DNA from 2 places in the Microbacterium petrolearium genome. Region 2 is predicted to be linked to the other one. Evidence: predicted binding sites of a transcription regulator. Region 2 holds the regulator's gene; the other holds the start of a gene.
What was found. The regulator LexA, encoded in region 2, represses DNA repair genes until DNA is damaged. The targets are predictions, from matches to a motif close to TCGAACANNTGTTCGA.

Region 1 (15,657 bases), on a different contig from region 2:
TGGCGTCCTCCACCGCGGCGGCGCGCGCCGGGTCGACGCCCAGCATGCGGGCGCCCTCGAGGAAGACGTCGGGAGCCGGCTTGGACGGCAGGTGCTCGCGCTCGGCGATCACGCCGTCCATGATCACGGGGAACCGGTCGAGCACGCCCGCGGCCGTGAGCACGTCGCGCGCGTTCTTCGAGCTCGAGACGATGGCCACCGGCGTGCCGGCGGCGGACAGCTCGTCGAGCAGCGCCATCGATCCGGGATAGGGACGGATCCCCTCCTCGGCGAGGATGCGCGAGAACACCGCATTCTTGCGGTTGCCCACGCCGCACACGGTGTCGGCCTCGGCGGGATCGGACGGATCGCCCCACGGCAGCTCCACGTCGCGGCTGCGCAGCACCGAGGCGACGCCGTCGTACCGCTTCTTGCCGTCGAGGTGGTCGAAGTAGTCGTCGTCCGAGTACGGGGGCTCCACGCCCCACCGGGCGAACAGCTCCTCGAACATCGCGCGCCAGGCGTGCATGTGCACCTCGGCGGTGGGAGTGATCACTCCGTCGAGGTCGAAGAGCACGGCGTCGTACGCCGTCAGGTCGGGCATCGGGCTCACGGCGCCAGCGTAGTCGGCTCGGCTGGATCGGGCACGGACACGGCGAGGGTCTGCCGCGCGATCTCCAGCTCCTCGTCGGTCGGCACCACGAGCACCGTCACGGCCGAGTCGTCGGCGGAGATCCGCGCCACCTCGCCGCGGCGGGCGGCGCGATTGCGCTCGGCGTCGACGCGCACGCCCGCGAAGCCGAGCGTCGCCAGCGCCGCCTCGCGCACCTCCGGATCGTTCTCGCCGACGCCCGCCGTGAACGAGATGACGTCGGCGCCGCCGAGCTGGGCGAGATAGGCGCCCGCGTAGGCGCGCAGCCGGTGCACGTACACGTCGAAGGCGAGTCGCGCGTCCTCGTCGCCGGCCGCACGCCGCGCCGCGAGATCGCGCATGTCCGACACCCCCGCGAGCCCGAGGATGCCGCTGCGTTTGTTGAGCAGGTCGTCGAGCGCGCCGGCGTCCATGCCGGCCCGCCGCTGCAGCTGCAGCAGCACGGCCGGATCGAGATCGCCCGAGCGCGTGCCCATCACGAGGCCCTCGAGCGGCGTGAAGCCCATCGACGTGTCCACCGAGCGGCCGCCGTCGATCGCCGTCACCGAGGCGCCGTTGCCCAGGTGGAACACGATCTGCCGCAGCTCGCGCAGATCGCGGCCGAGGTGCGCGGCGACCGTGGCGGCGACGTACTGGTGGCTCGTGCCGTGGAACCCGTAACGGCGGATGCGGTGGCGCTCGGCCACCTCGCGGTCGATCGCGTAGGTGTAGGCGGCCGGCGGCAGCGTCTGGTGGAACGCCGTGTCGAAGACCGCCACATGCGGGATGTCGCGGAAGGCGCGGCGCGCGGCCCGGATCCCCTGCAGGGCGCCCGGGTTGTGCAGCGGGGCGAGCACCGAGAGGTCGTCGATGTTGATCTCGACGAGGTCGGTCACCACCGTGGCCTCGAAGAAGCGCGCCCCGCCGTGCACCACGCGGTGGCCGACGGCGACGGGCGGGTGCGCGGCGAGCGAGGGTCCGTGCTCCTCGAACGCGTCGAGCATCGCGCGGAAGCCAGCGGTGTGGTCCGGGATCTCGAGCTCGCGCTCCGACTCCACGTCGTGCGCGGCGACGGAGGGCACCCCCGGCTCGGTGGGGAAGAAGAGGCGGTGCGTGGCCCGTCCCGTGGCCTCGCCGATCCGCTCCACGAGGCCGGAGGCGAGCCGGCGGCCCTCGCCGCCGGGCCGCACGTCGAGCAGCTGGTACTTGAAGGACGACGAGCCGCTGTTGACGACGAGCACCACGGTCATGTCAGCTCCCGCCCTCGGCAGAGGCCGCCTGCGCCTGCACCGCGGTGAGGGCGACCGTGTTGACGATGTCGCCCACGAGCGCGCCCCGCGAGAGGTCGTTCACGGGCTTGTTGAGCCCCTGCAGCACGGGCCCGATCGCCACGGCCCCGGCGGCGCGCTGCACGGCCTTGTACGTGTTGTTGCCCGTGTTGAGGTCGGGGAAGATGAACACCGTCGCCCGGCCGGCCACCGTCGACTCGGGCAGCTTGGCCTTCGCGACGGCCGCGTCGCTCGCGGCGTCGTACTGGATCGGCCCCTCGATCGGCAGCTCCGGCGCCCGCTCGCGCGCCAGCCGCGTGGCGGCGCGCACCTTGTCGACGTCGGCGCCCGATCCGGACTCGCCCGTCGAGTACGACAGCATCGCCACGCGCGGCTCGATGCCGAACTGGCGCGCCGTCGCGGCCGACGACACGGCGATGTCGGCGAGCTGCTCGCTCGTGGGGTCCGGGATCACGGCGCAGTCGCCGTAGACGAGCACGCGGTCGGCGAGCGCCATGAGGAAGACGCTGGAGACGACCGAGACGCCCGGCTTGGTCTTGATGATCTCGAACGACGGGCGGATCGTGTGCGCGGTCGTGTGCGCGGCTCCCGAGACCATGCCGTCGGCGTAGCCGAGGTGCACCATCATCGTGCCGAAGTAGGACACGTCCGTGACGGTGTCGGCGGCGCGCTCGTACGTCATCCCCTTGTGCGCGCGCAGCCGCGCGTACTCGGTGGCGAACTTGTCGACGAAGACCGGATCGAACGGGCTCAGCACCTCGGCGGCCGAGATGTCGAGGCCGAGCTCGATCGCCCGTGCCCGCACCTCGAACGGCTCGCCGAGGATCGTCAGCTTCGCCACGCCGCGCTCGAGCAGCACGGCCGCGGCGCGCAGGATGCGGTCGTCGTCGCCCTCGGGCAGCACGATGTGCTTGATGTCGGCGCGGGCGCGCTCGAGCAGGTCGTACTCGAACATCAGCGGCGTCACGACGTCGGTGCGCGCCACGCCCAGCACGTGCGTCAGCTCGGCGGTGTCGACGTTGCGCTCGAACAGCGACAGCGCGCGGTTGTAGCGCTGCGCCGACGAGGCGGCGAGGCGCCCGCGCGTGTGCATGATGCGCACGGCCGTGGAGTAGGTGTCGCCCTGGCAGCGGATGATGGGGATCGCCGAGCCGAGTCCCTCGACGAGGTGCTGCATGGCGTCGGGGATCTCGAACGGGCCGTTCAGCACGATGCCCGCCAGCGAGGGGAAGTTCGCCGAGTTGTTCGCGGTGAGCGCGGCCAGCAGCGCGTCGGTGCGGTCCGCCGGGATGATCACGACGGCGCCCTCGGTGAGGCGCGGCAGCATGTTCGTCATCGACATGGCGGCGACCACCACGCCGAGCGCCTCGCGGCTGAGCAGCGCCTCGTCGCCCTTCACGAGCTCCCCGTCGACCGCGCGCAGCACATCGCCCATCGTCGGGGCGACGAGCAGCCGGTCCTCCGGGATGGCCCACACGGGGGTGTCGGGCGTGTGCTGCCGCACGGCGGCGACGATCTGCTCGGCGCGCTCGCCGTCGGCGCGGTTCACGATCGTCGCCGCGAGCTCGGCGTTGCCGTTCGCGAGCTCCCCGAGCGCGACCGCGGCGTCGTCGCCGATCCGCTCCGGCGCGCGCGCCTCCGTGAAGCCCAGACTCTCGGGCGTTCCGTGCGACTGGCGCCCGCTCAGCACGAGCAGCACGGGCGTGCCGAGGTTCGCGGCGATGCGGGCGTTGTACCCGAGCTCGGCGGGCGTGCCCACGTCGGTGTAGTCGCTGCCGAGCACCACCACCGCGTCGCACTTGTCCTCGACGGCGCGGAACCGGGCGACGATCGTGGCGAGCGCCCGATCCGGATCGCTGCGCACGTCCTCGTACGTCACGCCGACGCACTCGTCGTAGTCGAGGTCCACGCCGTCGTGGTCGAGCAGCATCTCGAGCACGTAGTCGCGCTCGCGCGTGGACCGCGCGATGGTGCGGAAGACGCCCACGCGGGGCGCGACGCGGCTGAGCGCGTCGAGCGTTCCGAGCGCCACCGTCGACTTGCCCGCGTGCCCCTCCGCCGACGTGATGTAGATGCTCCTCGCCACGTCTTCCACCCTATGCGCGACCGGCGGGGCGGGATACGGCCGCGCGAGTCGGGTTCTCCCCCGTGCGTCGCGTCCGCCCTCGGTGGGATCCTGATCGCACATCCGACGAGAGGATCGCCATGGGCGAGAGGACGCCGTTCGTGCCGCCGCGCTGGTTCGTGACGACGGCGTGGCGCGTGCATCGCGCGATCGCGCGCCGCGGACCCGGCCGCGGCCTGTGGACGACCGAGGACAAGCGGGGCTGGGGATCGCTGACGCTCACGACCCGCGGCCGGCGCTCCGGCGAGCCCCGGCTGCCCGGCGAGCGGGCGGCGGCCGTGCGATACGCCGTGCTCGGGACCATCCTCACCGAGCCGCTGCTGCTCGCCCTGCGCCGCCTCGCGCAGCAGGACGCGTCGGCGCGGCGCCTGCGGCGCGAGTGACTCCCAGCCGGCCGGAAGCCGCCGTATCCCTGCCGTTCACCTGACGGCGGAAGAGTGAGCGCGTGACCGATGCGTGGCTGGCGGGGATCGCCGCCGATCCGTGGGCGCTGGCCGTGCTGTTCGCGCTGGTCTTCGCCGACTCGTTCCTCGTCGTGATCCCGGGCGAGATCGCCGTGACGGTGCTCGGGTCGATCTCGGCCGGCAGCGGCGTGCCGCCCCTGTGCGCCGTCATCGCCGTCGCCGCGCTGGCCGCGTTCTGCGGCGACGCCTGCTGCTACCTGATCGGCCGACTGCTGCACCCCGAGCGCCGGCGGTTCTTCGCGAACCACCCGCGCTTCCAGAGCGCGCACGAGTGGGCGAAGACGCGCCTGCGCAGCCACGTGGCCATGGCCGTGTTCACCGTGCGCTTCATCCCGTTCGCCCGCCTCGTCGTCAACCTCACCGCCGGCGCCACGGGCATCCGCGCCACGCGCTACCTGCCCGTCGCGGCGATCTCCGCCACGCTCTGGGCCGCGTACCAGGCGCTCGTCGGCGCGACCATCGCCACGCTGCTGCCCGGCGGCACCATCACCGCCGTCATCGTCTCGATCGCCGCGGCCCTGCTGCTGGGCTGGGTCACCGACGCGCTCATCGCGCGCGTCGCGCCCCGCGCCGGCGGCCGCTGACCTCAGCGGGCGAGCGGCCTCAGCCGTTCGTCGCGCGCTCGACGGCCTCGGCGATCCAGTCGGCGAGGGTGTCGTCGTCGGGGTCTGTGAGCGCCGCGAAGGGCACCTGGCGCCCGCTGCGCAGGTGGAGTCGATGCGCGCCCTGCTGCAGGGCCGCCTCCAGCGCCTCGCCGCCGCCGACGGGAAAGAAGACCTCGTCGCCCGAGACGCCCACGGCCATCCGCCCGTTCACCATGAACGCGAGCGAGCCCATCATGCGCTTCTCGTCCACGTCTCCCGCGGCCTCGATGAGGGCGCGCACCCGATCGGCGAGCTCGGCGTTGTAGGCCATGGGGCGATGGTACCCACGCGGTGTCAGCGGCGGATGGCACGATGAGGCCATGACAGAGACAGCGCCCCCGGTCGTCGGCGTCGTGTTCCGTCCGCAGTCGCCGCCCGAGCAGCTGCGCGCGATCGCGCGGACGGCGGATGAGGCCGACGTCGCGGAGCTGTGGCTGTGGGAGGACTGCTTCCTCGAGGGCGGGCTGACGGCCGCCACCGCCGCGCTCGTCTCGACGGACCGCGTGCGGGTGGGCATCGGCCTGCTGCCCGTGCCGCTGCGCAATCCCGCTCTGGCCGCCATGGAGATCGCCACGCTCGAGCGCCTCGCGCCCGGCCGGCTCGTCGCGGGGTTCGGGCACGGCGTGCTCGACTGGATGGGGCAGGTCGGCGCCCGCGTGGCCTCGCCGCTCACGCTGCTGCGCGAGTACGTCACGGCGGTGCGCGCGCTGCTCGAGGGCCAGACGGTCGACGTCGACGGGCGGTACGTGTCGCTCGCCGACGTCGCGCTCGGCTGGCCGCCCGAAGCGGCGCCGGAGATCGCCGTCGGGGCGACGCGGCCGAAGACGCTGCGGTTGGCCGGCGAGCTCGGCGACAGCGTGCTGCTCGACGCGGCCAACGACGCCGCGGCCGTGCGCGCCGCGCGCGCCGTGGTCGAGGAGGGCTGGGCCGCGGCGGGACGACCGGGGCGGCCGGTGGTGCGCGCGTTCGCGGAGATCGATCCCCGCGGCGGCGCGCTGGAGCAGCGGATCGCCGACCGGATCGGCGAGCTGGCGGACGCGGGGGCGGATGCGATCGCGATCCAGGCACCGGCCGACGCCCCCGACCCGCGCGTCCTACTGGAGTCCCTGCCGCGCTGACGCCTTCGTCCGCGGCGGAAAAGTAAAGACTCTCCGCGCACCCGGCAGAGCCCGGTTACCCTTGCTACGTTTCCGTCCTGGGGGAGTTGGCCTGGATGCCGTCACGCGGAGAGCTGCCGACAAGTCTACCCGACGTGCGGCGCCGCGGATCCGGAGCGGCCGCCGTGAGGTCCCCGGGGAACGACCATCGCGCGCCTCGCGGACACTAGGCTGTGGCCCACAGCGACGCCCGTCATCCGAAAGACTCCCGACCCGTGAGGGAGGACGCATGTCCGAGTCCACGACCGTCCGCCCCGCGGCCCCCGGCCCGGTCGGCGGCGACGGCGCCGCCGCGTTCCGCCAGGCGACCGACCTCATCGCGGCCTCCATCGAGCGCGTCATCGACGGCAAGCCCGAGGCCGTGCGCGCCGCGCTCATCGTGCTGCTGGCCGAGGGCCACCTGCTGATCGAGGACGTCCCGGGCGTCGGCAAGACGATGCTCGCGCGGTCGCTGGCGGCGTCGATCGCCGCGGACGTGCGCCGCGTGCAGTTCACCCCCGACCTGCTGCCGAGCGACGTCACGGGCGTGTCGGTGTTCGATCCGGTCGTGCGCGAGTTCGAGTTCAAGGCCGGCGCGGTGTTCGCGAACATCGTCATCGCGGACGAGATCAACCGCTCGTCCCCGAAGACGCAGTCGGCGCTCCTCGAGGCGATGGAGGAGCGCCAGGTGACGGTCGACGGGGCCACGCACGGGCTGCCCGATCCGTTCCTCGTCGTCGCGACCCAGAACCCCCTCGAGATGGAGGGCACGTACGCGCTCCCCGAGGCGCAGCGCGACCGCTTCATGATGCGCATCTCGATGGGGTACCCGGATGCGCGTGCCGAGGCGCTCATGCTGCGCCAGCGCGACGCCGCCAATCCGCTCGACGAGCTGCGCCCCGTCGTCACGACGGACCAGGTGCGCTCGCTCATCGCGTGGGCGCGGTCCGTGCACGTCGCGCCCGCCATCGAGGACTACGCCGTCGCCCTCGCCCAGGCCACGCGCGCGCACCCCGAGCTGCGCCTCGGCGCGAGCCCGCGCGCCACGCTGCAGCTCGTGCGCGCGGCGAAGGTCAATGCCGCGCTCGAGGGCCGCGGCTACGTGCTGCCGGACGACGTGACGGAGCTGCTGAACCCGGTGCTGGCGCACCGCCTCATCCCCGCGCGCTCCGCGACGCAGTCGCGCCGCGCGGCCGACTCCGTGCCGGCGATCCTCGACCGGATCGCCGCGACCGTGCCGGTGCCCGTGGCGGGCTGAGCCTTGGCGACACGTCGGGGGGCTCGGGCGGGGTCGCCGCTGACCCCGCGCGGGTGGGCGGTGCTGGCGGTCGGGATCGCGTGCCTGCCGCTCGCCTCGATCCTCGGGGCGTCGGAGGCACAGTACGTCGGCGTCGCGCTGCTGTCGCTGCTGGCCGCGTGCTGGTTCGCCGCGAGGAACGCGCGCCCCGGCGTGCAGGTCGCGAGGCGCCTGTCCGAGGACTCCGTCGAGGTCGGATCGGAGACGACGATCGAGCTGGGGGTCTCCGTGGAGCCGCCGCAACGCGCGCCGCGCGGGCGGTGGCGCGACGTCCTGCCGCCCGGACTGACCGGCGACGCCTCGGGCTCGCTCCCGCGCGGCGAGGGCCCGCAGACGCGCGTCGCGTACGCGGTGACCGGGGTGCGCCGCGGGCGGCACCCCGTCGGCCCGCTCGAGCTCGAGGCCACCGACCCGTTCGGGCTGTGGCGGCGCACGGCGTCGCTGGGCGAGCCCACGCCCGTGCTCGTCGTGCCCCGCGCGCGCTGGCTCGAGCCGCTGCCGCGCTCGCACGGCGATGCCGGCGACGGCGGCGCGTCCGAGGAGCGTCGCGGTCGCGGCAGCGACAACCTCATTCCGCGCCCCTACGCCCCCGGCGACTCCATGCGGCGGATCCACTGGCGCGCCTCCGCACACCGCGGATCGTTCATGGTGCGCGACGAGGAGGAGCAGACCGTGCCGTCGGCCACCGTCGTGCTCGACCTCGCGGCGCCGCGCTGGCCCGCCGAGGCGCGCTCGGGTGAGGACGCCGGGTTCGAGGCGGCGGTGACGGCCTGCGTCTCGGCCGCGTGGCGCCTCGTGACCGACGGGTTCGCGGTGCGTGTGACGGACCATGCCGGCCGGCCACTCGCGGATCTCGCCGCTCCCGACGGATCGGTGCTCGAGTCGCTGGAGCGCGCCTTCGCGACCGTGATGCCCGATCGCGCGGACGCGGGCGGGGACGGCCACGGCGCCGGATTCGCGCTGCCGGCCTCGACGGGTCCGCTCGTCGTCGTGTGCGGGTCGACCGACGATCGCCTGGCCGCCGACCTCGACGCCCTCGGCCGTCACTCGTCGCTTCCCGTGCTGCTCACGCCGACGCCGCAGCGCGACGCCCTCGATCGCCTGCGCGACGGCGGCTGGGCGGCCGCGCGCCTCGGAGACGACGTGACCGCCTCCTGGGCGGCGGCCTTCGACCGCCTCTCGGCGGCACCGGGAGGCGACCGTGTCGATCGATGAGCTGCTCGCGGCCGCGCCCGCGCCCGCGGCGCCGCGGACCCCGCCGACGGCGCGCCCGCGGCGGGACCGTGGCCTGGCGGCATCCCTGGCATCCCTGCTGCTCGCCGTGGCCGCGATGCTGCCGCTGTCCGGGGTCATCCTGCCGGCCTGGCTCACCGGTGCGCTCGTGTGCATGCTCGCCGTGTGGGCCGCGGGTGCCCTCACGCGCGCGGCTCGCCCCGTGGCGCGCTTCGCCCCGCTGATCCAGGCGGTGGCGTGGATCGCCGCGACGACCGGGATCCACACCCTCTTCGCGGCGGTGGGGAGGCTCCCCGGTCCGTCGTCGCTGCTGGGTGTCGTGCCGACGCCGAGGCTGCTCACCGACATGCCGCCGCTGCTGTCGGCGGCGACGACGCAGCTCACCGAGAGCGCGGCCCCGGTGGATCCCGGCGCCCCGCTGATCTTCGTCCTCATCGCCGCGGCGGGACTGCTCGCGCTCGTGCTCGACGTGCTCGCGGTCGCCGTGCGGCTGCCCGTGGCGGCGATCGCGGCCGCCGTCGCCGTGTGGATCCTGCCGCCCGCGATCACCGGCATCGGCACGGGCATGCCGCAGATCCTCATCCTCCTCGGCGCCGCGCTGCTGCTGCTGTACGTCGATCGGCGCCGCCGCTCGCCGGGCGACGCCCGCCCCGTGCAAGGCGCCGCGCTCGCCGCCTTCGCCGTGGTGGCGGCGCTCGTCGTCACACCGCTGCTGCCGCAGCCGACCGGCTCGCTGCGCGGCCCCGGTGCCCCCACCCGCATCGACGCGTCCCTCGATCTGGGCGACGACCTGCGCCGCGTCGGCGACGCCGACGTGCTGCGCTACGTCCTGAACGAGGGCGAGGCGGCGCCGTACCTCCGCGTCGCGACGCTGTCGTCGTTCAGCGGGGCCGGATGGGAGCCCGACGAGGGCGCGACCCTGCCGGTCGGCGACGCGATGCCCGCCGCGCTCGACGCCGAGGCGCCGGAGGGCTCGGAGCTCGTCTCGCTCGACATCGAGGTGCTGAACCTCGAGGGGCCGCTGCTGCCGGTCCCCTATCCGCTCGCGGCGCTCGACGGGGTCTCGCGGGACTGGCGGCTCGCGGATGCCAACGGCACCGTGACGGGCGGCGAGGCCGCGGGCGAGACGTACACCGCGGCCGCGGTCGTGCCGCGTCCGACGCGGGAGGCGGCGCAGGCGACGACGGCGACGATCCCCTCCCCCGGCCTCGAGGGGCTCGCGGGAGACACGCTCTCGCTGCCCCGCAGCCCGCTGCTCGGTCGCATCGCCGATGCCGCGGCCGGCGTCGTCGCCGGCGAGGAGAACGACTACGACCGGCTGGTGGCGCTGCAGAGCTGGTTCCGCGGCGGCGAGTTCGCGTACTCGCTCGACGCCCCCGTGGACGACGGCTTCGACGGCTCGGACCTCGACGCGATGGCCTCGTTCCTGGATCGGCAGGAGGGCTACTGCGTGCACTTCGCGTCGACGTTCGCCGTGATGGCACGCACGCTCGGCATGCCCTCGCGGGTCGTCGTCGGCTACCTCCCCGGCGTGCGCGGCGGCGAGTGGCTGGGGCAGGAGGCGGTGTACACGGTGCGCGCCTCGCAGCTGCACGCCTGGCCCGAGGTGTACTTCCGCGGTATCGGCTGGGTGCCGTTCGAGCCGACGCCGGGGCTGGGGGATGCGACGTCGTTCCTGCCCGAGGCCATCGCCGGCGACGGCGCCGGCGCGCAGCCGACGCCGGTCGCGCCGGCCCTGCCGACGCCCACGACGAGCGCCGCGCCGTCGCTGCCGCCGGAGGATGTGCCGGGCGGATCGGGCGACGGATCGACCGCCTACGACTGGGGCTGGCTCGTCCCGGTCGGCTGGGCGGCGGGCATCGCGGCGCTGCTCGCGGTGCCGGGGCTGGCGCGCGCGGTGCTCCGCGGACGCCGGCTGCGCGCCGCCGCGCGGGGCGACGCGCCCGCCGCCTGGCGCGAGCTCACCGACACCCTCGTCGACGCCGGCGAGGAGGTGCACGCGCACGACAGCCCGCGCGCCCTGGCGGCGCGGGTGGCCGCCGCCCCCGGGCTCTCGACCGAGGTGCTGGATCCCCTCGTCGACGGCATCGAGGCCGCCAGCTACGGCCCGCCGGGAGCGCGCTCCACGCCTGATCTGTCCGCGCCGCTGCGCGCCGTCCGCCGCGCGATCCTTCCGTCGCCGCTCGCCCGCGCGGCCGCCCTCGTCGCGCCCAGATCGCTGCTGAGCCCGCCCCGGCTGCTCGAGCTCGGGCGGTTCGGCCGCCCCGGCGGCGCCGGGTAGGATGTTCCGAGGCCCTTTCGGGGGCCGCTGGAGGATTCGCCTAGTGGCCTATGGCGCACGCTTGGAAAGCGTGTTGGGTGCAAGCCCTCAGGGGTTCGAATCCCCTATCCTCCGCGAACGAGATACGGGTGCGTCCGCCAGGACGCACCCGTATCTCGTTCATTGGGCAGAGCGATTCGAGGAGGAGCGCGGCGTCAGCCGCGCGACGGGGTCCCCTATCCTCCGCTGAACGGCTTCAGAACAGCGTCGGCGCGGTCTCGGCGGGCAGGCCCAGCGATGTGGCCGGCGCCGCGACCATGCGCGCGCCGCGCCAGGCGTCCGGCGCGTCGTCGTCCTCGCGGGCGTCGAGTCCGTGGCGCCGGATGAGCGGGCGCACGCGGCGCGCGAGCCACGTGCGGTACTCCTTCGACGCGTACGACGACCCGCCGTACAGGCGCCGGTACACGGGGACGAGCCTCGGATGCTCCCGCGCGAGCCATTGGAAGAACCACTCGCGCGCTCCCGGGCGCAGGTGCAGGGCCCCGAACACCACCCGGTGCGCACCGGAGGCGGCGATCTGCGCCAGCGCATCGTCGAGGTGCTCGACGGAGTCGGTGAGCCAGGGCAGGATCGGCATCACGAACACGGTGACGCGGAAGCCGAGGTCCGCCGCCGCGCGCACGGTGGCGAGCCGCGCCGCCGCCGTCGGGGTGCCCGGTTCGACGGCCTTCTGCAGCTCGTCGTCGAAGATCGCGATCGACATCGCCAGGTCGACGGGCACCTGCTCGGCGGCCCGCGCGAGCAGCGGCAGGTCGCGCCGCAGCAGCGTGCCCTTCGTGAGGATCGACAGGGGCGTGCCGCTCTCGGCGAGCGCGGCGATGATCCCCGGCATGAGCGCGTAGCGGCCCTCGGCGCGCTGATACGGATCGGTGTTCGTGCCGAGCGCCACGAGCTCGCGCTTCCACGACCGGCGCGACACCTCGGCCGACAGCACCTCGGCCGCGTTCACCTTCACGACGACCTGGCTGTCGAAGTCGGCCCCGGCATCCAGCTCGAGGTACGTGTGCGTGCGGCGGGCGAAGCAGTTGTGGCTGATGACGCCGTTCGCGATGAAGTCGCCGGTCCCCGTGGTGATGTCGACCATCTCCATCTCCACGCCGAGGTCCTCGACCGCCACGATTCGGAGGTCCGCCACGGTCTTCACCGCATCGCCTGCAATCGCCAGCTTGCGGGTGATCGCCGGCCGGGTCGCCTCGAAGAATCTCCGACGCGCCGGCAGGCCCCCCACCACACGGATGACGCTGACGCCGTTCGCCGCCACCGGCTCCCTCACCGATCGGATGCCGAGCGCGTCGCAGGCGGCGACCATGGCCGAGAGGATGCCCTCGTCCTTGTTGCTGATTCGCAGGATCCCGCCGGAGCAGCTTCCCTCCGCATCGAAGATCCCCGAGAGGAATCCCGCGTGCCAGTCATGATCGGGACCCTCGGGCATCTGGATGAGGCCCTCGAGCGCGGCGACGTCCGCGCGCTTTCCCGTGTGAAGAGCGAGCATCGGACGTGCGGAGGCCGAGGTGAACGGACGCGTCCGCGTCTCGATCCCCTCGGCAGCGAGGAACTCCCTCGTTCGGTCGAGCGCCTCGGTGTCGGCCAGCGCGAGGCGGAAAGCATGCTGCTCCGTCGTGCGATGCGGGTATCGGTACCGCCCGTGGAAGATCATCCCATCGCCACGGATCATCCCCGTCAGATACCCCCGCCGGAACGCCGCCGACGTCCAGCGACCCTCCGCTGTCGCCGCACCGCCGAGGCCGAAGCCCTGCAGTGCGTTGCGGATCGTGAGGTGAGGACGCCGCTCGCCGCCGCTCGTCGCGCCGATGACGTGCTTCCATCCGCGATCGGTGAGGAAGCGGTGATCACCGCTGGCGATGAGCTCCGTGCCATCGGCGAGCACAATTCGGTACGCGCGCTTCCGGCTCGCCCACTTGGCGTGGACTTCCGTCTTCACGTACCGCCGATAGGCGCCGTCGACGCGCGTTCCGACGATCTCGTCGCCGACGCGCAGTTCGCGGATGGCTCGCTGGCGGCCGTCGGCCATCAGCACGAGGGTGTCCGGGTGCACGCAGTAGAGACAGGCATGTGAGCAGCCCCGATAGGGGTTCACGGTCCACGAGAACGGCATCGGGCTCTGCGCGGGCACGCGGTTGAGGGCCGACTTCGCGGCGACCTCGTGGAACGTGATGCCCGCGAACTCCGGCGTGCGCACGGAGCGGACGAGGCCCTGCAGGCCGATGAGCGCCGGATCCGCAGATCCGTTCACCTGCTGCCCGCTCCACCTCATGCCTCCAGTCGAACATCCGTACTACCGGATGTCAAGCAGGCATCGTGCGCACAGACCGGCGGCCCGGGACGCGCTCCGTCGAGCACCCCGGGCCGCCGCCCCCGCCTGTCACCCCGCGAGCGCTGCCGGTCGCGGTGCGAAATGCGGGATGGGGATCGGACGCGTCGCTCCCGGCGGCGTCACCGCGGAGAGCACCTCCGCCGCGCGCTCCAGCGCGTCCCCCATCGTCGTGAACCGCTCGACGCCCCGATGCGTCGAGACCCACACCACCTCGTAGCCGTCATCCCGTCGCTCCACGTACGCCACGACGCTCGTCGCGTCGCACGAATCGACGCTGCGGTCGCAGAGCCGCCAGGCATCCTCGCCGAGCGGAACGAGATCCAGCTGATGAACCGTATCCATGTCGACCTCCGACATCACTGTCGCCCGGCCGCGCCGGCGGTTCCAGGGGGTTGACACCCTCTCGGCCGCCGGATACTCGCGCGCCGGGTGCGGGGCGTCGCCCCGCGGCGATGTCAAGCCCCGTGTGCCGACCGGGATACCGGGCGATCATGAGACGGTCGCCGAAGCTGGCGGCACCTCGGCGCGAGCGCGAGTCCGCCGAGGGGACGAGAGGAGTGCCCGCATGTCGAACGGAACGGTTCCGCCCGTCGCCCCGCTGGACGATCCCCTGTTGCAGGCGATGATGGACGAATTCGAGGAGGACGAGCATGCCGATGGCTGGTGAGGGCGCGGACGAGGAGCGCGGCCCGGGCGGCCACGGCACGCAGGACGCGCCCCTCGAGGACACGCACGACACGAACGACGACGAGCGGATCGGCGGCATCGTCGCCCAGACGCGAGCCGACATGCTGATCGACACGCTGCACGGCGACGTGCGCAGCACGCTCGAGCGCCGCCTGTCGGACGCCGGCATCGAGGTTGATCCGCCGACCATGGACGACCTCGTCGCCCGGGTGGAGTCCGACGACGTGGACGTCACCGATCCCGGAGTCGAGCAGAACTGACCCGGATCAGCGGGTCCGGATCAGCGGGCGCCGATCAGGCGTCGCAGTTCTGGCAGACGCCGCTCATGGGCAGCACCATGAAGCACGTCGGGCACACCGTCGGCGGCTCCTCGGGTGCCGATGCGGCACGCGGCGACGCGGCGCGCGGCGCTCGCGCCGGCTTCGCGGCCGGCGCCGGGGCGGCGACCGGGTGCGTCACGCCCCACGCACCGTGGAAGCGGCGGCTCGGCCAGCGCTCGACGTCGTCGCCGAGGCGGCGCACGATCTCCTGCTCGGTGCGGAAGCCATTGGTGTAGCCGGGGTGCACCTCGAGCGCGGGCGAGCCGCCGCGCCGCTCGATGCGGAAGTGGGTCGAGTAGCCGACGAAGCCGGCGGCGTCGATGCCGTCGACGATGCGCCGGATCAGTTCACGGTTCGCGGCGGGCGTGCCGTGCCTCTGGAACGCCTCCTCGAGCGAGGCGTAGCGCGTCGCGCGGCCCTCCTTCTTGCGGGTGGAGTCGGCCGGTTCGGGAGATCGCGTCACCCCTCCAGCGTAGCGATGGGGCCTGGGCGGCGGCTGGCGCGGAGTACCGCGGATCGCCCGGAAGCGCGCCACGTAGACTGGAGCGCATGTCCGCCCCTGCTTCGCCCCCCGGCGGCGGCGCCACCGCTGCGCGCATCACCGCGCTCGACGTGCTCCGCCTGCTCTCCGAGCTCGCCGCGTTCGCGATCCTGCTCGTATGGGGCCTCCTGGCGTGGCCGGTCGCCTGGAACATCCTCTTCGGGCTGCTCGCCCCGGCCCTCGCGATCCTCGCCTGGGCGCTGTTCGTCTCGCCCAGGGCGGTGTTCGCGGTGCACCCGTTCGTGCGCGCGCTCGTGGAGCTGCTCGTCTTCGTCTCGGCGACCATGGCGATGTGGGATCTGGGGCTCGGCTGGGTCGGCCTCGGCTTCGGCGTGATCGCCGTGGTGATCGGCCTGCTGCACGGTCGCCGCGCGCTCGCATGAGCGAGGGGGCATGAGCGACGTCGTCGCGCTGCTGCGCGCCGAGCTGGGCGATCGGGTCGACACGACCGAGGCGTCGCTCGAGGCGGCCAGGGCCGACCGGTCCGGTCACGCCGCTCCCGACCGCCCGCTCGCCGTCGTCCACGCCACCTCGACGGAGGACGTGCAGGCGACGCTGCGGATCGCGTCCGCGACCGGCACGCCCGTCGTGACGCAGGGCGCCCGCACGGGGCTGGCCGGCGCCGCGAACGCCGGAGCGGGCGAGATCGCGCTCTC
Region 2 (15,657 bases):
GCGGTGCGCGCCGCTCTCGAGCGCCGCCTCGAGCGAGGCGTCGTCGCGGATGCCGCCGGAGAGCTCGATGTTGACGCCCTTGACGTGCTTGAGCACCTTGCGCAGCACGGCGGTGTTGCTGCCGCGCCCGAAGGCGGCGTCGAGGTCGACGAGGTGGATCCACTCGGCGCCCTGCGCGGCCCACTGCTCCGCGGCCTCGATGGGGTCGCCGTAGCTCGTCTCGGCTCCGGCCTCGCCCTGGGTGAGGCGCACGGCCTTGCCACCGGCCACGTCGACGGCGGGCAGCAGGATCAGTCCGGGTGTGGACGCGAAATCGTTCATATCTCCCTGTGCGGGCGGGACGCTACCGCCGGAACGCACGATGTCTGAGGGTACGCGCGCCGGGCCGATCGATCCAATCGAGCGCGAACTCCGGCGCGGATGCCCGGGGAGGGCGCGGATCGGGACCGCGCGCGGGATCAGCCGCGCAGCGATCCGACCCAGTTCGCGAGCAGGCGGATGCCGGCCTCGCCCGACTTCTCGGGGTGGAACTGGGTGGCCGAGAGCGGGCCGTTCTCGACGGCGGCGATGAACCGCCCGCCGTGCGCGGCCCACGTGACGGCGGGCTCGGGGAACGGGGGCTGCACGTCGAGCGTCCACTCCTGCGCGGCGTACGAGTGCACGAAGTAGAACCGCTCCTCGCCGATGCCGCGGAACAGCACGGAGCTCTCGGGCGCCTCGACGGTGTTCCAGCCCATGTGGGGAACGACGGGCGCATCGAGCTCGCGGACGACGCCGGGCCACTCCCCGAGGCCCTCGGTGTCGGCGCCGCGCTCGATCCCGCGCTCGAAGAGGATCTGCATGCCCACGCAGATGCCCATGACGGGCCGGCCGCCCGCCAGCCGGCGCTCGATCAGCTCGCCGCCGCGGATGGCGTTCAACTGCTCCATGACGGCGCGGAACGCGCCCACGCCGGGCACGAGCAGGCCGTCGGCATCGCGCACGAGCCCGCGGTCGTTCGTCAGGCGCGCGTCGGCGCCGGCCGCCTGCAGGGCCTTGACGGCGGAGTGGACGTTGCCCGATCCGTAGTCCAGGACCGCGACGAGCGGCCGCTCCTGGCCGGCGGAAGCCGCGTCGGTCACAGCGCGCCCTTCGTGGACGGCACGCCCGTCACGAGCGGGTCGAGGGCCTTGGCCTGGCGGAACGCGCGCGCGAGCGCCTTGAACTCCGCCTCGGCGATGTGATGCGGGTCGCGGCCGCCCAGCACGCGCACGTGCACGGTGAGGCCGGCGTTGAACGCGATCGCCTCGAAGGTGTGGCGCACGAGCGATCCCGTGAAGTGCCCGCCGATGAGGTGCTGCTCGAATCCGGCCGGCTCGCCGGTGTGGACGAGGTAGGGCCGCCCGGAGATGTCGACGACGGCCTGCGCGAGCGCCTCGTCGAGCGGCACGAGCGCGTCGCCGTAGCGCGAGATGCCCGACTTGTCGCCGAGCGCCTCGCGGATCGCCTGCCCCAGCACGATCGCGACGTCCTCGGCGGTGTGGTGCGCGTCGATGTGCGTGTCGCCGCTCGCCTTCACCGTGAGGTCGGTCAGCGAGTGCTTCGCGAACGCCGTGAGCATGTGGTCGAAGAACGGCACGCTCGTGTCGATGCTGCTCGCGCCGGTGCCGTCGAGGTCCAGTTCGAGCTCGACGGACGACTCGCTCGTCGAGCGGCTGCGGCGGGCGGTGCGGGCTGCGGTCATACCCTCGAGTCTATTGCGCGGGGCGGGATCCCGGCTCAGTTGCCGATCTCCGCGAGCGCCTCGAGGAACGCCGTCGTCTCGTCCTCCGTGCCCGCCGTGACGCGCAGGTGGCCGGGGATGCCGATGTCGCGCACGAGGATGCCGCGGTCGCGCAGCGCCGACCAGGTGCGCGAGGGATCGGTCACCCCGCCGAACAGGACGAAGTTCGCCCACGACGGGTAGACGGTGTAGCCGAGCGCCTCGAGCGTGGCCGACATGCGGTCGCGCTGCTCGACGATCTCGTCGACCGTGCGCAGCATCGTGTCGGCGTGGCGCAGGGCCGCGGAGGCCGCCGCCTGCGTGAGGGCGGACAGGTGGTAGGGCAGCCGGACGAGACGCAGCGCGTCGATGAAGGCGGGATCGGCGGCGAGGTAGCCGACGCGCGCGCCGGCGAAGGCGAACGCCTTGCTCATGGTGCGCGAGACGGCCAGGCGCGGGCGCCCCTCCAGCAGGCTCAGGGCCGACGGCTCCTCGCGCGGCGCGAACTCGCGGTACGCCTCGTCGACGATGACGATCCCGTCGGTGGCGTCGTAGACCGCCTCGACGACGTCGAGCGACAGCGGCGTGCCCGTGGGGTTGTTGGGCGCGCAGAGGAAGACGACGTCGGGCCGCGCGTCGGCGACCTGACGGGCCGCGTCCTCGGGATCGATCTCGAAGCGCGGGCCGCGCTCGCCCGTCACCCAGTCGGAGCCGACGCCGCGGGCCAGCAGCCCATACATCGAGTAGGTGGGTGCGAAGCCGAAGGCCGAGCGCCCCGGCCCGCCGAAGGCCTGCAGCGCCTGCTGGAGCACCTCGTTCGAGCCGTTGGCCGCCCAGAGCTGCTCGGGCACGAGTCCGTGGCCGAGGTAGTCGGCGAATCCCTCGCGCAGCTGGGTGAACTCGCGGTCGGGGTAGCGGTTCACGTCGCGCAGGGCGCGCGAGACGGCGTCGGCGATGTCGTCGGCGACATCGTCGGGCACCGGATGCGTGTTCTCGTTGACGTTCAGCGCGACCGGAACCGCCATCTGCGGCGCCCCGTAGGGCGTCTGCCCGCGCAGGTCGGCGCGGAGCGGCAGGTCGTCGAGGGTGATCGCGGGAGCGATCGAGGTATTCGCCGGGTCGGAGGTCACGCCCTCCATGTTAGATCCGAGCGGCCCCTCGATGCCGGACGATCGCCGTGCCCGTCATCGCGAGGACGACGATGCCGCCCCGGCCCCCGCTCAGTCGGCGTAGCCCGCGGGAACCGCGATCTGCTGGCCGGGGCTCACGAGCCCGCCGGCGAGGTTGTTGAGCCGCTTCAGCTCGTACACCACGTCGCGCGGGTCGTGACCGGGCGCCACGTCCTGCGCGATGCTCCACAGCGAATCGCCCGCGGTGACCGTGACGAGGTGGAACGCCGAGGCGTCGGCGCCCGCCTCGCCCGATGCCAGGGCCGCGCCGCCGCCGAGCACGGCCGCCGCGAGACCCGCGACGACCGGGGCGGCCGCCAGCGCCGCCAGCACGCGGCGGCCGCGCACCGTGAGGCGCAGCCGGGTGCGGGGCGCGGAGGGGGCTGCCGCTGCCGTGAGGATGGCGGTGCTCATGTCGTGCTCCTTCTGTCTGGGCGGCTTCGCATCCGACGCTCGGCCGGGAGGCCGGATGCGAAGCTCTGTACCGAATATACGTTCGACGGTTCGAACATGTCAACGCTATCTCCGACATCCGACATCGGATCCGCCGGGACACGCTCGAACAAATCTCCCGAAGACCCCGACGAATCGGCTACCTTCGAGGTCGAGGGTCACGTAATCACGGACCTCCGACATCCGAACGAGGAGCACAGATGAGCGACGCCGCGGCCGACATCGCCGGCACCGACGACAAGCCCCGCACGCGGCGTCGCCGGAACCTCAGCGAGAAGCAGATGGCCATCCTCGAGGTCATCCAGCGCTCGATCCAGCGCCACGGCTACCCGCCGAGCATGCGCGAGATCGGCGACGCCGTCGGGCTGAAGTCGCTCTCGAGCGTGACGCACCAGCTCGGCCAGCTCGAGCTCAGCGGCTACCTGCGCCGCGACCCCGGCAAGACGCGCGCCATGGAGGTGCTCATCGACCTGCCCGGTCTGTCGGGCGAGAACCCGGCCGACACGGCGCCCGCCGTCGGCGACGCGGCGATGGTGCCGCTCGTCGGGAACATCGCCGCGGGCGTGCCGATCACGGCGGAGCAGCAGGTCGAGGAGATCTTCCCCCTGCCCCGCCAGCTCGTGGGCAAGGGCGAGCTGTTCATGCTCAAGGTCAACGGCGACTCGATGATCGACGCCGCGATCTGCCACGGCGACTGGGTGGTCGTGCGCGCGCAGAACAACGCCGAGAACGGCGACATCGTCGCGGCGATGCTCGACGGCGAAGCCACCGTGAAGGCCTTCCGCCAGCGCGACGGCCACACGTGGCTGCTGCCGCGCAACTCGGCGTTCGAGCCGATCCTCGGCGACGAGGCGACCGTGCTGGGCAAGGTCGTCGCCGTGCTGCGCGCCGTCTGATCCGCACCGGCGGGCGCCCTGCGGCCCGCCGCCGTCTCGCCTACGGTGGGTGGCATGGCCTCCGAAGCGACCGCCCCCGCCCGCACGATCGCGCCCTACGGCACGTGGCGATCGCCGATCACCGCGGCCGACGTGGCCGGCGGATCGCTGCGCCTGGACGGCGCGCGCTTCGTGGGCGACGAGGTCTGGTGGAGCGAGGGCCTGCCGGCCGAGCGCGGCCGCACGGCCCTGATGCGCGGCGAGGCCGGCCGCGAGCCCGAGGTGCTGCTGCCCGCCCCCTGGAGCGTGCGCTCCCGCGTGCACGAGTACGGCGGCGGTGCGTGGACCGCCGGCGACGACGGCGTCGCCTACTTCGTCGAGCACGCCGACCAGCGCGTCTACAGGTTCGCGCCGGGCACGGATCCCGAGCCGCTCACCCCGGCGGACGGCGGCATGTGCTTCGGCGACCTCACCCTCGCCGAGGGCGCGCTGTGGGCCGTGCGCGAGACGCACACCGGCGCCCCGGTGCCCGCGCGCGACATCGTGCGCATCCCCCTCGACGGGTCGGCCGCGCACGACGCGGCCGCCGTCGCGAGCGTCGTGGCGGGCAGCGACTTCCTCGCCTATCCGGCCCCGCGCGGCGATCGGATCGCGTGGATCGCGTGGGACCATCCCGACATGCCGTGGGACGCCGCCGAGCTGCGCGTCGGCCGCCTCGACGAGCGCGGCCGCGTGACCGAGCACGTGGTGATCGCCGGCGGGCGCACCGCGGCGGGCACCGTCTCGGCGCTGCAGCCCGAGTGGACGGGCGACGACGAGCTGATGTTCCTCGCCGACATCCCGCACCCGGGGCAGGATGCGCGCTGGAACCTGCACTGGGCGCGCTTCGACGGCCTGTCGGCGGTCGGGCCCGAGCCGATCATGACGGTCGACGCCGACACGGGCGGGCCGCTGTGGAACCTCGGCGCGCGCTGGTACGCGACCATGGCCGACGGCCGGATCCTCGCGGTGCAGACGAACGGATCGGATCAGCTCGTCGTGATCGATCCCACGTGCGGCGCCGAGGACGCCCTCGACACGCCCCTCACGGGCGGCGTGCTCGTGCGCGACGTGCGGGGCCAGCGCGTGCTGCTGACCGGCGCCGGCGCGCGCGTGCCGGGCGGCCTGTGGCTGCTCGACGTCGACGCGCACACGATCGAGCCGGTGCGGGGCGGCGTGCCCGTCGGCGACCTCGACCCCGCCTGGCTGCCGGTCTCGCGCGCCATCACCTGCCCCGGTCCGAACGGTCCCGTGCACGCGTTCGACTACCCGCCGACGAGCCCCGAGTTCGACGCACCCGAGGGCGAGCTGCCGCCCTACCTCGTGCTGGTGCACGGCGGTCCCACCACCCACGTCTCGGGCACGCTCTCGATCGTCATGGCGTACTTCACGAGCCGCGGCATCGGCGTGCTCGACGTGAACTACGGCGGGTCCACGGGCTACGGCAGGGGCTATCGCGAGCGGCTGCGCGGCGGCTGGGGCGTCGTCGACGTACAGGACACGGCGGCCGCGGCGCGCGGGCTCGCGGAGGCGGGGCTCGCGGACGCGGACCGGATCGCGATCAAGGGCGGATCGGCGGGCGGCTGGACGGTGCTGTGCGCGGTCGCCGACACCGACGCCTTCGCCGCGGGCATCAGCCGCTACGGCGTGGCGGATCTGCGCCGCCTCGTGGCCGACACGCACGACTTCGAGGCGCGCTACCTCGACGGGCTCGTCGGCCCCCTGCCCGAGGCCGAGGAGGTGTACGTCTCGCGGTCGCCGCTGTCGCGCCCCGAGACGCTGCGCACGCCCCTGCTGATCCTGCAGGGCGCGGACGATCCCGTCGTGCCGCCGAGCCAGTCGGAGGCGCTGCGCGACGCGCTCGCGGCCAACGGCGTGCCGCACGCGTACCTGCTGTTCGAAGGCGAGTCGCACGGCTTCCGCCGCGCCGACACGCTGCAGCGCGCGTTCGAGGCGGAGCTGGCGTTCCTCGGCGAGGTGCTCGGCTTCACCACCCCGGACACCCCGCCGCTCGAGCTGGACTGACGACACCCCGCCGAACCCGCCCTCGATCGGCGAGCCCGCGCCGCATCGAGCGCGGGCTCGGTGGACGAGCGCGGGTTCGGCGGGGGTGTGGGGTCAGAGCGTGTAGGGCTCCAGCTCCGCCGCGAGGCGGGCGTTGACGCGCGCGTGGACGAACGTGCCCTCGGTCTCGTGGCGGCGCTCGAGGAGCTGGCCGGTCTCGTGGATGGCCGAGACGAGCTCGCCGCGGCTGTACGGCACGACGGCGCGCAGCTCGACCTCGGGCAGCGGCAGCGCGTCCTCGACGACGCGGCGCAGCTCGTCGATGCCCTCGCCCGTGCGGGACGAGACGAACACCGCGCGCGGCTCGAGACCGTGCAGCACGAGGCGGGTGTCGTCGTCGACGAGGTCGGCCTTGTTGAAGACGACGATCTCGGGCACCTCGCGCGCCCCCACCTCGCCCATCACGTCGCGCACCGTGGCGATCTGCCCGGCGGGATCGGGGTGGTGCGCGTCGACGACGTGCAGCAGCACGTCGGCGTCGGCGACCTCCTCGAGGGTCGAGCGGAACGCCTCGACGAGCTGGTGCGGCAGGTTGCGGACGAAGCCCACGGTGTCGGCGAGCGTGTACACGCGCCCGTCGCTCGTCTCCGTGCGGCGCACGGTCGCATCGAGCGTGGCGAACAGCGCGTTCTCGACGAGCACGCCGGCGCTCGTGAGGCGGTTCAGCAGGCTCGACTTGCCGGCGTTCGTGTACCCCGCGATCGCCACCGACGGGATCGTATTGCGCTTGCGCTCGGAGCGCTTGGCATCGCGCGCAGGCGCGAAGTCGCGGATCTGGCGGCGCAGCTGCGCCATGCGCGTGCGGATGCGACGCCGATCCAGCTCGATCTTCGTCTCACCCGGTCCGCGCGAGCCCATGCCCGCTCCGCCCGCGCCGACCTGGCCACCGGCCTGGCGGCTCATCGACTCACCCCAGCCGCGCAGGCGCGGCAGCAGGTACTCGAGCTGGGCGAGCTCGACCTGCGCCTTGCCCTCGCGCGTCTTCGCGTGCTGCGCGAAGATGTCGAGGATCACGGCGGTGCGGTCGATCACCTTCACCTTGACGACGTCCTCGAGCGCGCGGCGCTGCGAGGAGGCCAGCTCGGTGTCGGCGATGACCGTGTCGGCGCCGACGGACGCCACGAGGTCCCTCAGCTCCTCGGCCTTGCCGCGGCCGAGGTACGTCGCGGGGTCGGGGTGCGGGCGGCGCTGCAGCACGCCGTCGAGCACGACGGCGCCGGCGGTCTCGGCGAGCGCCGCCAGCTCGCGCAGCGAGTTCTCGGCGTCGACGAGCGAGCCCTGGGAGTAGACGCCCACGAGCACGACGTTCTCCAGCCGCAGCTGCCGGTACTCGACCTCGGTGACGTCCTCGAGCTCGGTCGACAGCCCCGGGACGCGGCGCAGCGCGGCGCGCTCCTCGCGATCCCACTGCTCGCCGTCCGATGTGCCGTAGGCCGTCGCGTCGTCCTGCAGCGCCTGGGCGCCGCCGAAGGTGCGCAGCCCCGAGCGCGCATCGACGCTCGCCAGCACGCGCTCGACCGGATCGATCGAGTCCTCGGTCGCGTCGTCGCGGCGCGAGGTGGTGTCCGGCTCGGACGAGGTGGATTCCGTCATGTGCTCCCTGTCTTCGTGCACGTGCAAGCCCTTCAGCTTAGGTGATCCGCCGCGATCGCGGCAGATGGTGTCCTGCGCAGGAACTGCGCGTTACGGCGGACCGTCGACTCCGGTACGCTGGCCGCCTATGGGAGATCACTACTTCAGCGAGGCTCCCGCCAGCGCCGAGAAGCTTCGGCGCATCCGCATCCCCCTCGCCGGCCGTGAGGTCGAGGTGACGACCGCGGCCGGCGTCTTCAGTCCCGAACGTCTCGACACCGGCACCAAGGTCCTCCTCGACAGCGCCCCGGAGCCGCCCGCGGGCGGCGACTTCCTGGACCTCGGATGCGGATGGGGGCCCATCTCGCTGACGCTCGCGACGCTGTCGCCCCGCGCCCGCGTGTGGGCGGTGGATGTGAACGAGCGCGCCCTCGACCTCGTGCGGCGCAACGCCGAGGAGCTCGGCCTCGAGAACATCAACGCCGTCACGCCCGCGGATGTTCCCTCCGACGTGACCTTCCGCACGATCCGCTCGAATCCGCCGATCCGGGTCGGCAAGTCGATGCTCCACGAGCTGATGGAGACGTGGATCCCGCGGCTGGCGGAGCGCAGCGACGCCTACCTCGTGGTCAAGCGCGATCTCGGCTCGGACTCCCTGCAGCGCTGGCTGGCCGCCACGTTCGACGACGGCTTCACCGTGCACCGCACCGCGACGGGCAAGGGCTATCGCGTGATCAAGGTGCGCCGGCACGGCAATCCCCCGACGGCGCCGATCGACACGCTCGGGGTCTGACGCGGGGCGTTCCGCCCGTCAGGCGAGCGCGACCGTGCCCGTGTAGACGAGCGTGGCGGGGCCCGACAGCGCGACGTGCTCGCCGTCCTCGGCGGGGAACATGCGCACGGCGAGCGTGCCGCCCGGCACGTCCACGCGCCAATGGCTCGGCGCCGTGGGCCCCGCCCACTCGCGCACGGCGAGGGCCGTCGCCGCGACGCCCGTGCCGCAGCTGAGGGTCTCGCCCACGCCGCGCTCGAACACGCGCATGCGCACGCGCCCGATGCCGTCCTTCACGAGCGGCTCCTGCGGCACGACGAACTCGATGTTGGCGCCGCGCTCGGGCACCGGCTCGACGACGGGGCGCGCCGTGAGATCCAGCGCCTCGAGCTCGTCCTCGGAGGCGAGGGCGACGACGACGTGCGGGTTGCCGAGGTCGATGCCCAGCCCGGGCCTGGCCACGTCGATCCCGCGGGCGCGCACCGTCGGCTCCCCCGGCTCGGCGCGCCAGCGGCCCAGGTCCACCTGGAAGCCCGTCTCGCTGCGCGTGACGTCGCGCACGCCCGCGCGCGTGCCGATGGGCAGCGTCGAGCCGGCGTCGAGGGTCGCCAGGCCCGCGTCGAGGAGGTACTTGGCGAACACGCGCACCCCGTTGCCGCACATCTCGGCCTTCGAGCCGTCGGCGTTGCGGTAGTCCATGAACCATTCGGCATGCTCGTCCTCGGCGAGGGCCGCGGCCCCCTCCGGGATGCGGTCGGAGCGGACGACGCGCAGCAGGCCGTCGGCCCCGATGCCGAAGCGGCGGTCGCACAGGATGGCGACCTGGTCGTCGCTGAGCTCGAGCTCGCCGTCCGGGTCGGCGACGATCACGAAGTCGTTGCCCGTGCCGTGACCCTTGGTGAACGCGATCTCCGTCATCCCGCCAGTCTACGGATCCGCGCATGGACGGGGGCGAGGAGGGCGCGGGTCAGCCGGCGATGGCCGCGGGGTCCGCGCGGCCGGCCTCGTGCCAGCGCACGTCCGCGTAGCGGCGGAACCAGCTCACCTGGCGGCGCGCGTAGCGGCGCGTGAGCGCCTGCGTCTCGGCGATGGCGTCGGCCTCGCCAAGCTCGCCCCGCAGCTGCGCGAGCGCCTGCGCGTAGCCGATCGCGCGGCGCGCCGTGGTGCCCCGCTCGAGCCCGCGCTCGCGCAGCCGGGCGGTCTCGTCGAGCATGCCGCTCGCCCACATCCGCTCCACGCGCCGGTCGAGGCGTTCGATGAGCGCCGGGCGGTCCATCGTGAGGCCGATCAGCTCCGCCGGCCGCCAGGGCACCGGCCGCTCGGGCAGCGCGGCGCCGTGCGTGCGCTCGCCCTGGGCGAGGATCTCCAGGGCACGCACGATTCGCCGGCCGTTGCGCGGGTCGACCCGCTCGGCCGTGGCCGGGTCGGCGGCGCGGAGCCGGTCGTAGAGGGCGCCGGGGCCGGAGCGGTCGAGCTCGGCCTCGAGCTCGGCGCGCAGCCGCTCGTCGCGGGGCGGGAAGCGGAAGTCGAACAGCACGCTCGAGACGTATAGCCCGGATCCGCCGACGAGGATCGCATGACGCCCACGGGCCAGGATGTCGTCGATCGCGGCGCGCGCGTCGTCCTGGTAGCGCGCGACGGCGGCGTCCTCGGTCACCTCGAGCACGTCGAACAGCTGGTGCGGGATGCCCCGCCGCTCGGCAACGGAGAGCTTGGCGGTGCCGACGTCCATGCCGCGGTACAGCTGCATGGCGTCGGCGTTGACGATCTCGGCCCCGCGTCCGCGTGCCGCGAGGGCCTCGGCGAGGTCGAGCGAGAGGTCGCTCTTGCCCGTCCCGGTCGCGCCGACGACCGCCCACAGGCGCGGCCCGTCATCGGGGTCGCGCCCCGACGGCCTCGGCTCGCTCACCGCGTCTCCGCTTGCTGGACTCGGTCCGACGACCGGGGCCGTCAGACGCCGACGCGCAGGGTGGGCAGGCCGAGCTTCACCGGTCCGGACGCGGCGCCGCCGTGGCCGTCGGCGGACGGCACGGCGCACGACTCCGACTGAGTGCGGTCCCACGCGTCGCCGGCGCGGGTGCGGCGGATGCGCAGCGGCGCGCCGTCCGGCGCATCGGCGAGAAGGTGGGACGGCGCCGCGTGGGTGATCGTCACGGTGACGACGTCTCCGGGGCGGGGCAGGTCGGATCCGGCGGGCACCTCGAAGTGGACGAGGCGGTTGTCCTCGGCGCGACCGGTGAGGCGGTGGGTCGCGGCGTCCTTCTTGCCCTCGCCCGTGGACACGAGCACCTCGACCTCGCGGCCGAGCTGCTTCTCGTTCTCCTCGAGCGTGATGCGCTGCTGCAGGGCGATGAGGCGGTCGTAGCGATCCTGCACGACCTCCTTGGGCACCTGGTCGGGCATCGTCGCGGCGGGCGTGCCCTCGCGGATCGAGTACTGGAAGGTGAAGGCGCTCGCGAAGCGGGCCTGCTCCACGACGCGCAGCGTCTCCTGGAAGTCCTCCTCGGTCTCGCCGGGGAAGCCCACGATGATGTCGGTGGAGATGGCGGCGTGCGGGATGCGCTCGCGCACCCGGTCGAGGATGCCGAGGAACTTCGCGCTGCGGTAGGAGCGGCGCATGGCGCGCAGGATGCGGTCGCTGCCCGACTGCAGCGGCATGTGCAGCTGCGGCATCACCTGCGGCGTCTCGGCCATCGCGTCGATCACGTCGTCGGTGAAGGCGGCGGGGTGCGGGCTCGTGAAGCGGATGCGCTCGAGGCCCGGGATCTCTCCCGCGGCGCGCAGCAGCTTGCCGAACGCGTGGCGGTCGCCGAACTCGACGCCGTAGGAGTTGACGTTCTGACCGAGCAGCGTGACCTCGATCGCGCCGTCCTCCACGAGCGGGCGGATCTCGTTCAGGATGTCGCCGGGGCGACGATCCTTCTCCTTGCCGCGCAGGCTGGGCACGATGCAGAACGTGCAGGTGTTGTTGCACCCGACCGAGATCGACACCCAGCCGCTGTAGACGGAGTCGCGCTTGGTCGGCAGCGTGGAGGGGAACGTCTCGAGGGACTCGAGGATCTCGAGCTCCGCCTCCTCGTTGTGACGCGAGCGCTCGAGCAGGCGCGGCAGCGACCCCATGTTGTGCGTGCCGAAGACGACGTCGACCCACGGCGCCTTGCGCTGCACGGTCTCCTTGTCCATCTGCGCCAGGCAGCCGCCGACGGCGATCTGCATGCCGGCGTGCTTGTCCTTGCGCGACTTCAGGTGGCCGAGCGTGCCGTAGAGCTTGCCGGCCGCGTTCTCGCGCACGGCGCACGTGTTGATGATGACGACGTCGGCGTCCTCGCCCTCCGCGGCGCGCACGTAGCCCGCGCTCTCGAGAGAGCCCGAGAGCCGCTCGGAGTCGTGCACGTTCATCTGGCAGCCGAAGGTGCGCACTTCGTACGAACGGGGCCGGCCGTCGGCACCGACGGCGGCCGTCGACGGCTCGATGAGGGTGGGGGCGCTGGAGGGTGTGCTCATGACGGCCTCATTCTACGTTCCCTGGCTGTGCCCGCTGCGAGCTACGTCTCGGCCGTGCTCGGGCATCGGCCTCTACTCGAACCGGACCCCACCGGACGGCGCCCCACCGGACGGGGCCCTGACCTCGAGGAGCGCGCGCCGCGCCGCCGACATCCCGACGGATCCGCCGAACCCCCGCCGCGCGAGCTGACCGACGAGGCGCCGCAGCGCGGTGTCATCGTCGTAGCGCGCCAGCTGCCGCGCCTTGCCGCGCGCGAACTCGAGTGCCCGCTCGGCGTCGTCGTCGGGCAGCTCCGCCAGCGCCGCGTCGATGACCTCGCGCGGGATGCCCCGCGTCGACAGCGACTGGGCGATGGCGCGCCGCCCCTGCTTCTTGCGTGCAAGGGACGTGTGGATCAGCTGCTCGGCAAGCCGCGCGTCGTCGAGCGCGCCGATCCGCTGCAGGCGCTCGAGGATCTCGTCCGCCGTCTCGCGCGGGAGCTCCTGCACGAGGCGGGAGCGCGCCTCGACCACGGACAGGCCCCGCGTGCCCAGCGAGCGGACGAGACGGCGCTCGGCCCGCTCCGCGAGCTCCGAGGCATCGGGCTCTGAGGCATCGCGCTCGGAGGCATCGCGCCGACGCGGCGCCGCGGCCGCGCCGCCGGCCTCGTCCCCGGCCCCGGCGTCCGCGAAGCGCACCTGCCGCATCCCGTCGCGCTTCTCGATCTCGAGGGTCGGCACCGGGCGCGGGCGCCCCGCTCCGAGGCCTCGCCACGTGGTGTGCCAGGCCGCGTCCGCGTCGCCGTCGGCGGCGTCTGCCTCCGGACCGGCGCCGGAGGGGGACGCCGCGGACGGGATGCGGCGCGTGGGGTGGGTCGGGCCGGCCGCGTGCGGCGCCCGCTCCTCCCCCGGCCGGCCGCCCGCAGTCCGACTCCCGGACCGCCCGCGGCCCGCGCCGAAGAGGGGGATGACGGGGGCGAGGTCCTCGCCCCCGTCATGCTGCGTCGTCACGTCGGCTCCCTGCGTGTCGTCGCCTCGCATGGCCTCACGCCGTGCGACGCGCGGTCACCTCGTCGGCCGGAGCCTCGACGGCCGCGGCACCGCTCTGGCCGACGCCGAGCTTCTCCTTGATGCGCGTCTCGATCTCGTTCGCGATGTCGGGGTTCTTGAGCAGGAAGTTGCGCGCGTTCTCCTTGCCCTGGCCGAGCTGATCGCCGTCGTAGGTGAACCACGATCCCGACTTCTTGACGATGCCGTGCTCGACACCGAAGTCGATCAGGCTGCCCTCGCGCGAGATGCCGGTGCCGTAGAGGATGTCGAACTCCGCCTGCTTGAAGGGCGGCGCCATCTTGTTCTTGACGACCTTGACGCGCGTGCGGTTTCCGACCGCCTCGCTGCCGTCCTTGAGCGTCTCGATGCGGCGGATGTCGAGGCGGACCGACGCGTAGAACTTCAGCGCCTTTCCACCCGCGGTGGTCTCGGGCGATCCGAAGAACACGCCGATCTTCTCGCGCAGCTGGTTGATGAAGATCGCCGTCGTCTTCGTCTGGTTCAGCCCACCGGTGAGCTTGCGGAGCGCCTGCGACATGAGGCGCGCCTGCAGGCCCACGTGCGAGTCGCCCATCTCGCCCTCGATCTCGGCGCGGGGCACGAGCGCCGCGACGGAGTCGATGACGACGACGTCGATCGCGCCGGAGCGGATCAGCATGTCCGCGATCTCGAGCGCCTGCTCACCCGTGTCGGGCTGCGAGACGAGGAGCTGGTCGATGTCGACGCCGAGCTTCTTCGCATACTCGGGGTCGAGCGCGTGCTCCGCGTCGACGAACGCCGCGATTCCGCCGGCGCGCTGGACGTTGGCGATCGCGTGGAGGGTCAGCGTCGTCTTACCCGACGACTCCGGCCCGTAGATCTCGATGATGCGGCCGCGGGGCAGTCCGCCGACGCCGAGCGCGACGTCGAGGGCGATGGAGCCCGTGGGGATGACCTCGACCGGGGCGCGCTCATCGCTGCCCAGTCGCATGATCGAGCCCTTCCCGAACTGCCGGTCGATCTGGGCGAGGGCCGACTCGAGGGCCTTCTCGCGATCTGCTGCTGAGGGCATGACGTGCTCCTTCTGCTCGTGATTCCGCCGCCTCTAGGCTGTCGCGACCCGCTCGGTCGAGCGGGTTCTCCGACAAGGCGTGTGGCTGGGTGCCTGTCTGCCACGGTACGAGGGGCCTCCGACATCGCATGTGGGAGATCCGCGGACTGTGGAAGGCCCGGCACCCGGGTCCACCTGTGCACGAGGCTACGCGCGAAAAGAACGGATGTTCGACAACACGCCGTACGGATGTTCGACTCCACCGGCGGGCACGCGCGAGACGCGGCCCCGCGTCAGCGCCGGGGCTCGATCCGGCCCGCGCCGTAGCGGCGCTCGGCGGGGACGTCCGTCTCCTCGCACAGCGCGAGCCAGATCTCGCGCGGCGGCACGCCGGCGTCGAGCGCCTCCGTCGCCGTCCGCCCGAAGCCGGGCAGCACGAGATCGTTCAGCAGCGACACCGCATGGGCGCCGAACTCGTCGTCGACCGCGCGCAGGAACTCGCTTCGCCGCAAGAGCGTCAGCGCAGCGACAGCTCGGGGCCGACCTGCGCCACGAGGTCGTCGGGGACGACGTCCGGGAAGTGATCCACGCCCTCGACCACCGCGATGCGGTCGCCGACCGTGCGCATGATCGTGGAGATGGGGATGTCGAGCGCCTCGGCCACCGACGCGAGGATCTCGCTCGAGGCCTCCTTCTGCCCGCGCTCCACCTCGCTGAGGTAGCCCAGCGCGACGCTCGCCTTGCTCGCGACCTGGCGGAGGGTCTGCCCCTGCTGCTGACGGAAATCCCGCAGGACGTCGCCGATCTCTTGACGTACCAGGATCATGTCGGGCCCCCTCCTCACTGCAGCCGACCGGTTCGTTCGGGTGCACAACAGTACAACACCGTGTGACCCAATCTAATCCCGGGATCTGTCGGATTCCTCGGAATCACACAGATTTCCCTCGCCGGCTACCCGCGTGGGGGATTCGGCGCGCACGAAGTCGAGCGTCAGGCGCAGCGCCAGGCCCACCGCCTGCGCGCGGATCTCGTCGCGGTCGCCGGACAGCACGGCCCGCTCCGTGTGCGTGCCGCCGGGCAGGCTCACGCCGATGTCGACGGTTCCGACCGGCTGCCCGTCCGGCGAGACCGGGCCGGCGATCCCGGTCGTCGCGACGCCGACCTCGGACGCCGCGCCGTCGACGGCCATCGCGCGCCGCACGCCCTCCGCCATCTGCGCCGCCACCCGCGGCTGCACCGCCCCGCCGTCGGCGAGCGTGCGGGCGTCGACCCCGAGCAGGCTGCGCTTGATGGCCGTGTCGTACGCGACCACTCCCCCGCGCAGGCTCGCGGAGGCGCCGGGGATCTCCACGAGCGCCGAGGCGAGCAGACCGCCGGTCAGCGACTCGGCGACGGCGATGGTCCAGCCA

Region 1: a site for LexA is predicted at 13,402-13,417, ahead of ACYVJ0_RS03230 (intein-containing Rv2578c family radical SAM protein). Genes of this name have one in related genera too.

Annotation. Positions count from the first base shown of each region.
Region 1 covers NZ_BAAGRQ010000002.1:255,723-271,379, reverse strand. The annotation lists gene ACYVJ0_RS03290 (HAD family hydrolase) at 1-583, opposite strand, end outside; gene ACYVJ0_RS03285 (acetate/propionate family kinase) at 589-1,860, opposite strand; gene pta (phosphate acetyltransferase) at 1,862-3,985, opposite strand; gene ACYVJ0_RS03275 (hypothetical protein) at 4,105-4,407, shown strand; gene ACYVJ0_RS03270 (DedA family protein) at 4,470-5,072, shown strand; gene ACYVJ0_RS03265 (TfoX/Sxy family protein) at 5,092-5,403, opposite strand; gene ACYVJ0_RS03260 (LLM class flavin-dependent oxidoreductase) at 5,453-6,250, shown strand; RNA gene ffs (signal recognition particle sRNA small type) at 6,272-6,368, opposite strand; gene ACYVJ0_RS03250 (AAA family ATPase) at 6,519-7,526, shown strand; gene ACYVJ0_RS03245 (DUF58 domain-containing protein) at 7,587-8,780, shown strand; gene ACYVJ0_RS03240 (transglutaminase family protein) at 8,767-11,079, shown strand; tRNA gene ACYVJ0_RS03235 (tRNA-Ser) at 11,109-11,193, shown strand; gene ACYVJ0_RS03230 (intein-containing Rv2578c family radical SAM protein) at 11,315-13,393, opposite strand; gene ACYVJ0_RS03225 (hypothetical protein) at 13,502-13,810, opposite strand; gene ACYVJ0_RS03220 (hypothetical protein) at 14,104-14,400, shown strand; gene ACYVJ0_RS03215 (hypothetical protein) at 14,435-14,923, opposite strand; gene ACYVJ0_RS03210 (YrdB family protein) at 15,010-15,384, shown strand; gene ACYVJ0_RS03205 (FAD-binding oxidoreductase) at 15,395-15,657, shown strand, end outside.
Region 2 covers NZ_BAAGRQ010000008.1:99,046-114,702, reverse strand. The annotation lists gene priA (bifunctional 1-(5-phosphoribosyl)-5-((5-phosphoribosylamino)methylideneamino)imidazole-4-carboxamide isomerase/phosphoribosylanthranilate isomerase PriA) at 1-321, opposite strand, end outside; gene hisH (imidazole glycerol phosphate synthase subunit HisH) at 459-1,121, opposite strand; gene hisB (imidazoleglycerol-phosphate dehydratase HisB) at 1,118-1,723, opposite strand; gene ACYVJ0_RS08495 (histidinol-phosphate transaminase) at 1,759-2,871, opposite strand; gene ACYVJ0_RS08490 (LysM peptidoglycan-binding domain-containing protein) at 2,962-3,324, opposite strand; gene lexA (transcriptional repressor LexA) at 3,564-4,259, shown strand; gene ACYVJ0_RS08480 (alpha/beta hydrolase family protein) at 4,314-6,302, shown strand; gene hflX (GTPase HflX) at 6,396-7,934, opposite strand; gene ACYVJ0_RS08470 (class I SAM-dependent methyltransferase) at 8,062-8,706, shown strand; gene dapF (diaminopimelate epimerase) at 8,725-9,603, opposite strand; gene miaA (tRNA (adenosine(37)-N6)-dimethylallyltransferase MiaA) at 9,653-10,594, opposite strand; gene miaB (tRNA (N6-isopentenyl adenosine(37)-C2)-methylthiotransferase MiaB) at 10,636-12,189, opposite strand; gene ACYVJ0_RS08450 (regulatory protein RecX) at 12,262-13,179, opposite strand; gene recA (recombinase RecA) at 13,214-14,269, opposite strand; gene ACYVJ0_RS08440 (DUF3046 domain-containing protein) at 14,542-14,760, opposite strand; gene ACYVJ0_RS08435 (helix-turn-helix domain-containing protein) at 14,766-15,074, opposite strand; gene ACYVJ0_RS08430 (CinA family protein) at 15,147-15,657, opposite strand, start outside.